2 regions of the Micromonospora sp. NBC_00389 genome follow, and region 1 is predicted to be linked to the other one. Evidence: riboswitches for the same ligand, from Rfam matches in the RefSeq annotation. Region 1 holds a riboswitch; the other holds the start of a gene.
The links. Region 1 has a riboswitch for cyclic di-AMP ahead of OG470_RS09955 (coiled-coil domain-containing protein). Riboswitches for the same ligand answer to the same signal wherever they lie in the genome.
Positions count from the first base shown of each region.

Region 2: it holds a riboswitch for cyclic di-AMP, as region 1 does, so the genes downstream of both, OG470_RS28980 (LysM peptidoglycan-binding domain-containing protein) here and OG470_RS09955 (coiled-coil domain-containing protein) in region 1, are expected to answer to the same signal.

Region 1 covers NZ_CP107947.1:2,083,798-2,088,788, reverse strand. Annotated here, with positions in the region: gene OG470_RS09965 (copper-translocating P-type ATPase) at 1-621, opposite strand, end outside; gene OG470_RS09960 (YibE/F family protein) at 933-2,297, shown strand; cyclic di-AMP (ydaO/yuaA leader) riboswitch at 2,464-2,595, shown strand; gene OG470_RS09955 (coiled-coil domain-containing protein) at 2,599-3,618, shown strand; gene OG470_RS09950 (carbonic anhydrase) at 3,674-4,411, opposite strand; gene OG470_RS09945 (helix-turn-helix transcriptional regulator) at 4,614-4,949, shown strand.
Region 2 covers NZ_CP107947.1:6,100,083-6,105,073, forward strand. Annotated here, with positions in the region: gene dinB (DNA polymerase IV) at 1-1,155, shown strand, start outside; gene OG470_RS28975 (hypothetical protein) at 1,265-1,618, shown strand; gene OG470_RS28980 (LysM peptidoglycan-binding domain-containing protein) at 1,703-2,374, opposite strand; cyclic di-AMP (ydaO/yuaA leader) riboswitch at 2,375-2,543, opposite strand; gene htpG (molecular chaperone HtpG) at 2,832-4,748, opposite strand; gene OG470_RS28990 (SDR family oxidoreductase) at 4,983-4,991, shown strand, end outside.

The DNA of each region.
Region 1 (4,991 bases):
CCCGGGCCGGACCAGCACCACATCGCCGATCCGCAGCTCGGCCACCGACACCGCCTCGACCCGCCCGTCCGCCGTCACCCGCTCGGCCTCGTCGGGCAGCAGTGCGGCCAGCGCCGCGAGTGCGCCCCGGGCCTGCCCGATGGCCTTCATCTCCTGCCAGTGCCCGAGCAGCATGATGGTGACCAGCGCGGCCAGCTCCCACCAGAAGTCCAGGTCGAAGGCTCCCAGGCTGGTGGCCAGCGACGCGGTGTAGGCGACGGTTATCGCCATCGCGACCAGCAGCATCATGCCCGGCGCCCGGTCCCGCACCTCGCGGACCGCACCGACCAGGAACGGCCAGCCACCCCACCAGAACACGACCGAGCCGAGCACCGGCCCGACCCAGGAGCGCCCCGGTACGTCCAGCCGGAGGCCGAGCCGGTCCAGCACCAGGTCGCTCGTCAGCACCACCGGGACGGTGAGCACCAGGCAGACCCAGAACCGACGGCGGAACATCGCCGGGTCGTGCCCGGCGTGCTTGTCATGCCCGGCGTGCTCGTCATGCTGCTTCGGCCCGGCGGACCCGGCGTGCTGCTGGTGACTGCCGGGACGGTCGGGCTCGGGCTGTGACGGAGCGGACATGACTCCAACATGCCGGTCCGGTCACCGCCGTGCGGGCGGTTCGACCGCGCGACACCCCGCCACAACCTGCGTCCGCGGGTCGGGCTGGCTAGCATTTCCCACGATGGCCCTCCGGACCTCGCTACGCAGTCGGGCGCCGACGCCGCCACGATGTGGCGTCGCCTCCGGTCGACCGTGCCGAGCACTCACCGTCCGTAGCCGTCATGTCGCCACCCAGCGATTCGTCATGCCCGTCGCCGCATTCCCGCAGCGGCGGTGAACCGACCGGCCCGCCGGCACGTACCCCGCACCGGATCGTTGGGAGTCTCGCATTGGGTTCCGACCACAGCCGTTCCACTCCGTCCGCCCCGCCCCGGGTACGACGGATCCTCATCGCGACCGTGGTACCGCTCTTCGTCGCCACCGTGCTCGCCGCGGTGGTGCTCTGGCCACGCGACGGGTCGCCGCAGACCGCCGGGGGCACGGACGTGCCGCGCTACCACGGCACGGTGACCCGGGTGGTGACCGAGCCGTGCCCGCCGGCCGCACCGAGTCCCGAGGGCACGCCGGACGCCGGGGCCGGGCTGTGCGGCACCGTGGACGTCCGGGTGGCCGACGGGCCGGCTGCCGGCCAGCAGGTCCAGACGCCGGTGCCGGACGGACCCGGCGCACCCCGGGTCGAGGTCGGTGACGAGGTCATCCTGGTCGAGCTGACCGATCCGGCCGATCCCGTCGCCAGCAGCTGGAACATCGCGGAGCACCAGCGCGGCACGCCGTTGGTCTGGCTGGCGGTGGTCTTCGCCGCCGCGATCGTCGCGTTCGGCCGGTGGCGGGGCCTGGCCGCGCTGGCCGGGCTGGCCGCCAGCTTCGCCATCCTGCTCACCTTCGTGCTCCCGGGGATCGGCGCTGGCCGATCACCGCTGCTGGTGGCGGTGGTCGGCGCCGCCCTGATCATGTTCGTGGTGCTCTACCTGACGCACGGGGTCACCGCGCAGACCTCGGTCGCGGTGCTCGGCACCCTGGGCAGCCTGGTGTTGACCGGCGTGCTCGCCACCATCGCCACCGCCGCCACCCACCTCACCGGCTTCGGGAGCGAGGACGCCACCACGCTGTCGATGTTCCAGGCCAACGTGGACCTGCACGGCCTGCTGCTCGCCGGGATCATCATCGGCTCGCTCGGGGTCCTCGACGACGTGACGGTCACCCAGGCGGCCACCGTCACCGAGCTGGCGAACGCCAACCCCGGGCTGACCCGGTTGCAGCTCTACCGGGCGGCCACCCGAGTCGGCCGGGCGCACATCGCCTCCACCGTCAACACCATCGTGCTGGCGTACGCGGGCGCCTCACTGCCGCTACTGCTCCTGCTCACCGCCGACTCGCGGCCGCTCGGGCAGATCCTGACCAGCGAGTTCCTCGCGCAGGAGATCGTCCGCAGCGCGGTCGCCACGCTCGGCCTCATCGCCGCCGTACCGCTGACCACCGGACTGGCCGCCGTGGTGACCGCAGCCGGCCGGTCGGGTGCCGAGCCGCCCGCCGAGCGACCCAGGCCGGACCGCGCGGAGGCACTGGCCGCACTCAGCTCACCGCGCACGGGTCGACCCGACCCAACCGGACCCGATCCGGCGCGGGCCACACCCCCAACCACCGCCACCGACCGGTGGCACGAGCCGGACAGGAGCACGGAGACGGCATGGTGACACTCCTCAGCGTGACGAGGTGGGGCATCCGCCCTGAGAACCGCGTCACTGGTCACTCAGCGCCATGGCGAAATGACGCTTTTAGTCGGCATCTGGACGTAGCTCAGCCGGTCGACTCTCGGGTAACCTCGCTGCCGGTTACCGCTGAAGGCGCGACGCAGCGCCTGCGGTGCCACCGCCCAATCGCCAGCTGGCGAGCCGGGGACCCAGGCACGTGGGGTGAATCCGCGTCAGCGGTAGGGGCCACTTCCGCCCCGAACCCGTCAGCTAACCCGGTCGGCGGTCGACGGAAGGGAATATTGTGACGGCACCCCTACGCCGCTGGTTGACACCCGTGGTGGCCGTGATCGCCGCACTGACCGTGCTCGCCGGCCCCCTCCCGGCGCACGCCGCCCCGACGACCCCCACACCGTCCGGGCACGAGGAGGACGGCGAGCCCGCGCTGCTCAACGACGTGATCGAGAAGGCCAACCGCGACTACTCTGCCGCCAAGTCCAAGTTGGACAAGTCCAAGAAGCGGCAGATTGAGCTGGCGGCGGAGGTCGACCGGGCCAACGCGGAGTTGGAGAAGCTGGCCCCCCAGGTCGGGCAGATCGCCGCCCAGTCGTACCGGAGCGGCCGGATCGGCGCGATCGCGATGCTGTTGGAGAGCGACGCCCCCGACTCGTTCGTCCAGCGCGCCGCGGTGCTCGACGAGATGAACATGGTCAACGAGAAGAAGCTCTCCGAGGTCAACACGGTGAAGTCCCGCGCCGAGCAGGCCAAGCTGGCCCTCGACGCGGAGGTCCGCGAGCAGCAGAAGCAGACCGCCCTGATGGCGAAGGAGAAGCGCGACGCCGACAAGGCACTCGCGCTGGTCGGTGGGAAGGGCTTCACCGGCGGCCTGGTGTCGGCGACCTCGCCGGTCGCCCGGATCGGCCCCAACCGGACCGCCGACGGTGACTGGAAGTCCGAGTCGTGCAGCGAGAACGACCCCACCACCTCCGGCTGCGTCACCCCGCGCACGCTGCACGCGTACAAGGAGGTCAAGCGGGCCGGCTTCAACCGGTTCGTCGGCTGCTACCGCTCCGGCGGGCCGTGGGAGCACCCGAAGGGCCGCGCCTGCGACTGGTCGTTGCAGAAGAGCGGCTTCAGCCCGTGGCACAACGAGGACACCCGGACGTACGGCAACAACGTGGCCGCGTTCCTCATCCGCAACGCCGACCGGCTCGGTATCTACTACGTGATCTGGAACCGACAGATCTGGTTCCCGGCGACCGGCTGGAAGTCGTACAGCGGGCCGTCGAACCACACCGACCACGTACACATGTCGATGCTCTGACCGCATGTCCACCCGTCGAAGGGCCGTCCCGCGTCGCGGGGCGGCCCTCGTCTCGTCAGGCGGCGGCGGGCGCGGTCGGGCCGGCCGCCGTGCTGGGCCCGGTCGGTACGTCGAGCGCCGTGGCGGTAGCCGGTACGGCGGCCACCGGGCGCACCACGCCGGCGGCGAGCCGGTACGACACCCCCACCACCGCGCAGCGCCCCTGCGCCACCTCGGCTGCCAGCACGGGCGACTGGCCGAGCAGCGCCTCGACGGTCTGCGCGATGTGAATGTCGACGATGCCGTCGATGTCGTCCACCCCCTCGGCCTCGGCGCGACGCAGGCTGGGCAGCACGGCGTCGACCACGGCACGCAGGTGCCCCCGGGGCGGGGTGCCGGTGGCGGCCGCCTCCCGGGCCGCCTGGACCGCACCGCAGGAGCCGTGGCCGAGCACCACCACCAGCGGAGTGCCGAGCACGGTCACCGCGTACTCCACGCTGCCCAGCACCTCCGGGCCGGTCGTGTGCCCGGCCGTGCGGACCACGAAGAGGTCGCCCAGCCCTCGGTCAAAGATGATCTCGGCGGCCAGTCGGGAGTCGGAGCAGCCGACGATCACCGCGAACGGGTGCTGTCCGTCGGCGACCGCCGCCCGGTGCCCGGCGTCCTGGTTGGGGTGGCGCGGGGCGCCGCTGACGAAGCGCCGGTTGCCGGCGGCCAGCTCGGCGTACGCCCGGGCCGGCTCGGTGAGCGCCGGCGCCCGGTCGGTGGCCCGCTGCGGACCCGGCTTACCGCCGGGTGTACCGGGACTACTCATCCCGCACCTCGTCTCACGCGTTTGACCTGCTCAAATGGCTCTTCAGCCGGGCCGGCGGCGGGCGCTGGCTCGGGCTCCACGGTCACACGCACCACAAGATGCGTCAAGATATGCGTGAGTTAGATTTCATACGTTGGCCCTGGGCCGGCCCTTCGGAGGTGCCACCGAGGCCAGGGCGGACAACCGGAGAGGCGGACCCACGATGGCGAGCACGGCGGCGGGCGACACCGGCAGCGGCCGGAACTGGACGTTCCTCACCAACCACGGACACGTCCTGCTGGCCATCGCCCGCGACCCCACCGCCCGGCTGCGCGACGTGGCGGCCGAGGTCGGCGTGACCGAGCGGGCCGCACAGGCGATCGTCGCGGACCTGGAGGCCGGCGGCTACCTGCACCGCACCCGGGTCGGCCGGCGCAACGAGTACACCCTCAACCCGGCCGGCCGGTTCCGGCACCCCGCCGAAGCAGACCGTCAGGTCGGCGATCTGCTCGCGCTCTTCGCCGAGACGCCCGCCTCAGCAGCCACCCACCCGTCCTGACCGCCGTCCCTCGGGCCGCGGCCCGAGGGAGCACAGCGGTAA
Region 2 (4,991 bases), 3.9 Mb from region 1:
CTGGACGCCTTCTACGCGTCGGTCGAGCAGCGCGACGACCCGCGCCTGCGGGGGCGGCCGGTGATCGTCGGTGGCGGCGTGGTGCTCGCCGCCAGCTACGAGGCGAAGGCGCGAGGCGTACGCAGCGCGATGGGCGGCCAGCAGGCGCGCCGGCTGTGCCCGGACGCGATCGTGGTGCCGCCCCGGATGTCGGCGTACACGGCGGCCAGCCGGGCCGTGTTCGAGATCTTCCGAGAGACCACCCCACTGGTCGAGGGGCTCTCCATCGACGAGGCGTTCCTGGACGTCGGCGGCCTGCGCCGGCTGGCCGGGCCGCCGGCCGACATCGCCGAGCGGCTGCGCCGGGAGGTCCGCGAGCGGATCCACCTGCCGATCACGGTGGGCGTGGCCCGGACGAAGTTCCTGGCGAAGGTGGCCAGCGGGGTGGCGAAGCCGGACGGGCTGCTGGTCGTCGCGCCCGACGCCGAGCTGGCGTTCCTGCACCCGCTGCCGGTGGAACGGCTCTGGGGCGTCGGCCCGATCACCGCCGCGAAGCTGCGGGAACGACGGATCCGTACCGTCGGGGAGGTGGCCCGGCTCGGCGAGGCGGCGCTGGTGTCACTGCTCGGCGCCGGTGCCGGTCGACACCTGCACGCCCTCGCGCACAACCGCGACCCCCGGGCGGTCCAGGTCGGCCGTCGGCGCGGCTCGATGGGCGCGCAGCACGCGCTGAGCCGTACGCCGCACGCGCCGGCAGAGCTGGACGCCATCCTGGCCGGCCTGGTCGACCGGGTCACCCGGCGAATGCGGGCGGCCGGACGGTCCGGGCGCACGGTGGTGCTGCGGCTGCGCTTCGGCGACTACACGCGGGCCACCCGTTCGCACACCGTAGGCAAGGCGACGGCGGACACCACCCCGCTGCTCGCCGCCGCGCGGGCGCTGCTGCGAGCCGCACTGCCCGAGATCGACCGGCGGGGCGTCACACTGATCGGCGTCTCGGTGGGCAACCTGGACGACAACCCGGTCCAGCCCGAGCTGCCGTTCCACCGCGACCCGGGGGCGGAGTTGGACGCTGCGGTGGACGCTGTCCGCGACCGGTTCGGGTCGACGGCGCTGACCCGAGCGGTGCTGCTCGGCCGGGAGCCGGGCGTCGAGATGCCCCTGCTGCCGGACTGACCGAAGGGCGGTCGGCCTGCGATCAGAGACACATCGCAGCAGGTCGGCGGTTTAGCGGCCGGCTGATGGGGTGACTCTTGAGAGGAACAGCCTGACAGGGGGGACCACCATGCCCGACGACACCAGCAACCGTCCGAGCCGCCACGAGCAGCGTCCCGGCGACGTGACCGACCCGCTGCTCTGGCAGCTCGCGGTCGACGTGCTCAGCGCACACGAGCCGGACGAGGACGGCGCCTGCGGCAACCTGCTCTGCGCCGGCCAGCCGTGGCCGTGCGCCGCTCGCAGGAACGCTGAACAGTCGCTCCAGCTGTCCCGTGGTGCGACAGACGCACCGGCCACAGCCTCTGCCGAGCGGGGCGAGGATGGCACCGCAGACGCTGACTGGTCGGCGACGGACGCTCCGGCCCCGCGCCGCGCCTGGTCGGCCGGCTCGCGTCCAGGGGCGTCCGCCTCGGCCGCCTGACGACCACCTGCCGGGGCGCCCCTCCTCGACACACGCCTGCGGGCGCTCAACCGAACTCCGGTCGAGCGCCCGCAGGCTCGTGCGTCAGAGGCTGAGCCGTTGACCCGGGAAGATCAGACCCGCGTCGGCGCCGATCAGCTGTCGGTTGCCCTCGTACAGGGCCTGCCAGCCGCCGGCCACCCGGTGGGTCTGGGCGATCTCCGACAGCGTGTCGCCCGGCTTGACCAGGTACGTCTCGCCGCCCGTCGTCGGCGCGGTGCGCTGGTGGTTGCGGGTCGCCGGCTGCTCGCCGCGCGACGACCGCTCCTGCGGCTTGGTGGTCTTCGTCGACGACTTGCCGGTGGACTTCGTCGACGACTTCCCGGTCGACTTCGTGGCGGAGCCGCCCGACGAGCCGCCCTTCTTGCCGCAGGTCGGCCAGGCACCGATGCCCTGCCCGTCGAGCACCTTCTCGGCGACGGCGATCTGCTCACCACGGCTGGCCAGGTCGGCGCGGGCGGCGTACTTCTTGCCGCCGTAACCGGCCCAGGTGCTCTGCGAGAACTGCAACCCGCCGTAGTAGCCGTTGCCGGTGTTGATGTGCCAGTTGCCGCTGGACTCGCACTGGGCGATCGCGTCCCAGTTGACCGCGGCCTGGGCCGGGGCTGCCGGCCCGAAGAGGGCGACGGCCCCGGTGACCGCGCCGACGGCCAGCGTGCCGACGGCGACGCGGCGGGTGGTGACCCGTCGGTGACGGGGCGTGTATTCAGATGTCATGTGAGCTTCCTCCACGCCGACGAGGTGAGCTGTCGGGTTCGGGCCGAGGAGCCCGGCCGCGCGGTGGCGGCTTCACCCCGAGGTGACGTGCACCGAGGAACCTGGGTCCCCCGCTCCTGCCTGGATGACTGGCCGGCCGACCGGCGGCAGGATTTGGCGTACCGGTGGCGGTGTCCGCATCGGCGAACCTGACCGACGTTAGGCACCGTCGGTGACGATCGCCCACCCCCTGTGAACTTCTTCACCGGGGCACGCGGGGCGGTCCACGCAGCGGTTGCGGGCGACCGGAGACTGTGCAGTGACCATCATGGACCGTTTCCGACCAGGTCGTTGTCTCAGGCGACGTGGCGGAGCGCGGGAGTGTTCGCCCGCTGGGAGCGCGGGTAGCGGGCCACCGTGCGGCCCGGCCGGCGGAGCCCGTTGATCGGGCGGCCCGCCGGCCGGACGGGTCAACCGGTCAGAGGGTGCGGGCCAGCCGGTCGGCGAGCGCCCGGGTGAACCGGGCCGGGTCGGCCAGCTCGCCGCCCTCGGCGAGCACCGCCAGGCCGTACAGCAACTCGGCGGTCTCGGTGAGAGCAGCGGAGTCGCCGCCCTGCTCGTGCGCCTTGCGCAGCCCAGCGACCAGGGCGTGACCGGGATTGATCTCCAAGATCCGCTTCGTGGACGGGATCTCGTGTCCCATGGCCCGGTACATCTTCTCCAGGGTCGGGGTGAGATCGTGCGCGTCGCCGACGACGCAGGCCGGTGAGGTGGTCAGCCGGGACGACAGGCGGACCTCCCGGACGCTCTCGGCCAGCGTGGTGCCCAGCCAGTCGAGCAGTGCGGCGAACTCCTGTCGCTGCTGCTCACGCTCGGCCTCGGCCTGCTGCTTCTCCTCGTCGGTGTCCAGGTCGACCTCGCCCTTGGCGATCGAGCGCAGCGGGCGGCCGTCGTACTCGCCGACCCGCTCGACCCACACCTCGTCGACCTGGTCGGTGAGCAGCAGCACCTCGTGGCCCTTGGCCCGGAACGCCTCCAGGTGCGGGGAGTTCTCGATGGTGGCCCGGGAGTCGCCGGTGGCGTACCAGATGTCGTTCTGGCCGTCCTTCATCCGTGCGACGTAGCCGGCCAGGTCGGTGGGCTCGGCCGGGTCGTGAGTGGAGGCCACCGACAGGATCTCCAGCAGGGTGTCGCGGTTGTCGGTGTCGTCGATCAGCCCTTCCTTGACCACCGCGCCGAACTCGGTCCAGAAGGTGCGGTAGCGCTCGGGGTGGTTGACCTTGAGGTCCCGGACGGTGGCGAGGACCTTGCGGACCAGCCGGCGGCGGACGATCTGGATCTGCCGGTCCTGCTGGAGGATCTCCCGGGAGATGTTCAGCGACAGGTCGTGCGCGTCGACCACACCCTTGACGAAGCGCAGGTAGGTGGGGACCAGCGCCTCGCAGTCGTCCATGATGAACACGCGCTTGACGTAGAGCTGGACACCGCGGCGGCCCTGCGGGGCGAACAGGTCCAGCGGGGCGTGGCTGGGCAGGAACAGCAGCGCCTCGTACTCGAAGGTGCCCTCGCCCTTCATGTGCACGACCTCGAGCGGGTCGGCCCAGTCGTGGCTGACGTGCTTGTAGAACTCGTGGTACTCGGCAGCGTCGACCTCGTCGCGGGACCGCGCCCAGAGCGCCTTCATCGAGTTGAGGGTCTGCACCTCGCTGGTGGCGTCCGCGCCGTCGGCGCCGGGCCGCTCGACACTCATCCGGATCGGCCACGCGATGAAGTCGGAGTACCGCTTCACGATCTCCCGGATGGTCCACTCGGCGGTGTAGTCGTGCAGGTTGTCCTCGGTGTCGGCCGGCTTGAGGTGCAGCGTCACCGTGGTGCCCTGCGGCGCCTCGTCGACCGTCTCGATCGAGTACGTGCCCTCGCCGGCGGACTCCCACCGGGTGCCGCCGGTCTCGCCGGCCTTGCGGGTCAGCAGGGTGACCCTGTCGGCGACCATGAACGCGGCGTAGAAGCCGACGCCGAACTGGCCGATCAGGTCCTGCGAGGCGCGGGCGTCGGCGGACTCGCGCAGCTGGCGCAGCAGCTCGGCGGTGCCGGACTTGGCGATCGTGCCGATCAGCCCGACCACCTCGTCGCGGGTCATCCCGATGCCGTTGTCGCGCACCGTCAGGGTGCGGGCGTCCCGGTCGACCTCGATTGCCACGTGCAGGTCGTCGGTGTCGGCGGTGAGGTCCTTGTCGACCATCGTCGTCAGCCGCAGCTTGTCCAGCGCGTCGGACGCGTTCGAGATGAGTTCCCGCAGGAAGACGTCCTTGTTCGAATAGATCGAGTGGACCACCAGTTGGAGGAGCTGACGCGCCTCGGCCTGGAACTCCAACGTCTCGGCCTGGTTGCTCACACCGTCTCCCCTTTTCGGCTCATGCGGAGGTTCGCGGAAAGGATACGAGCCGTCACCGGCGGGGCCGTGCCCGCGTCCGGGTCGTATTCCCGATCCGGGCCGCGCCGGCCCGTGACATAGCTGACTTTGCTTAACCGAAGTCAGCTAGATACCGTCGGGTCGACCACAAGGCGGCCGAGCCTGACCACCCACCGTTCCGCCAGAACAGCGGGGCGCGACCCCTGGAGCAGTCCCATGAAGATC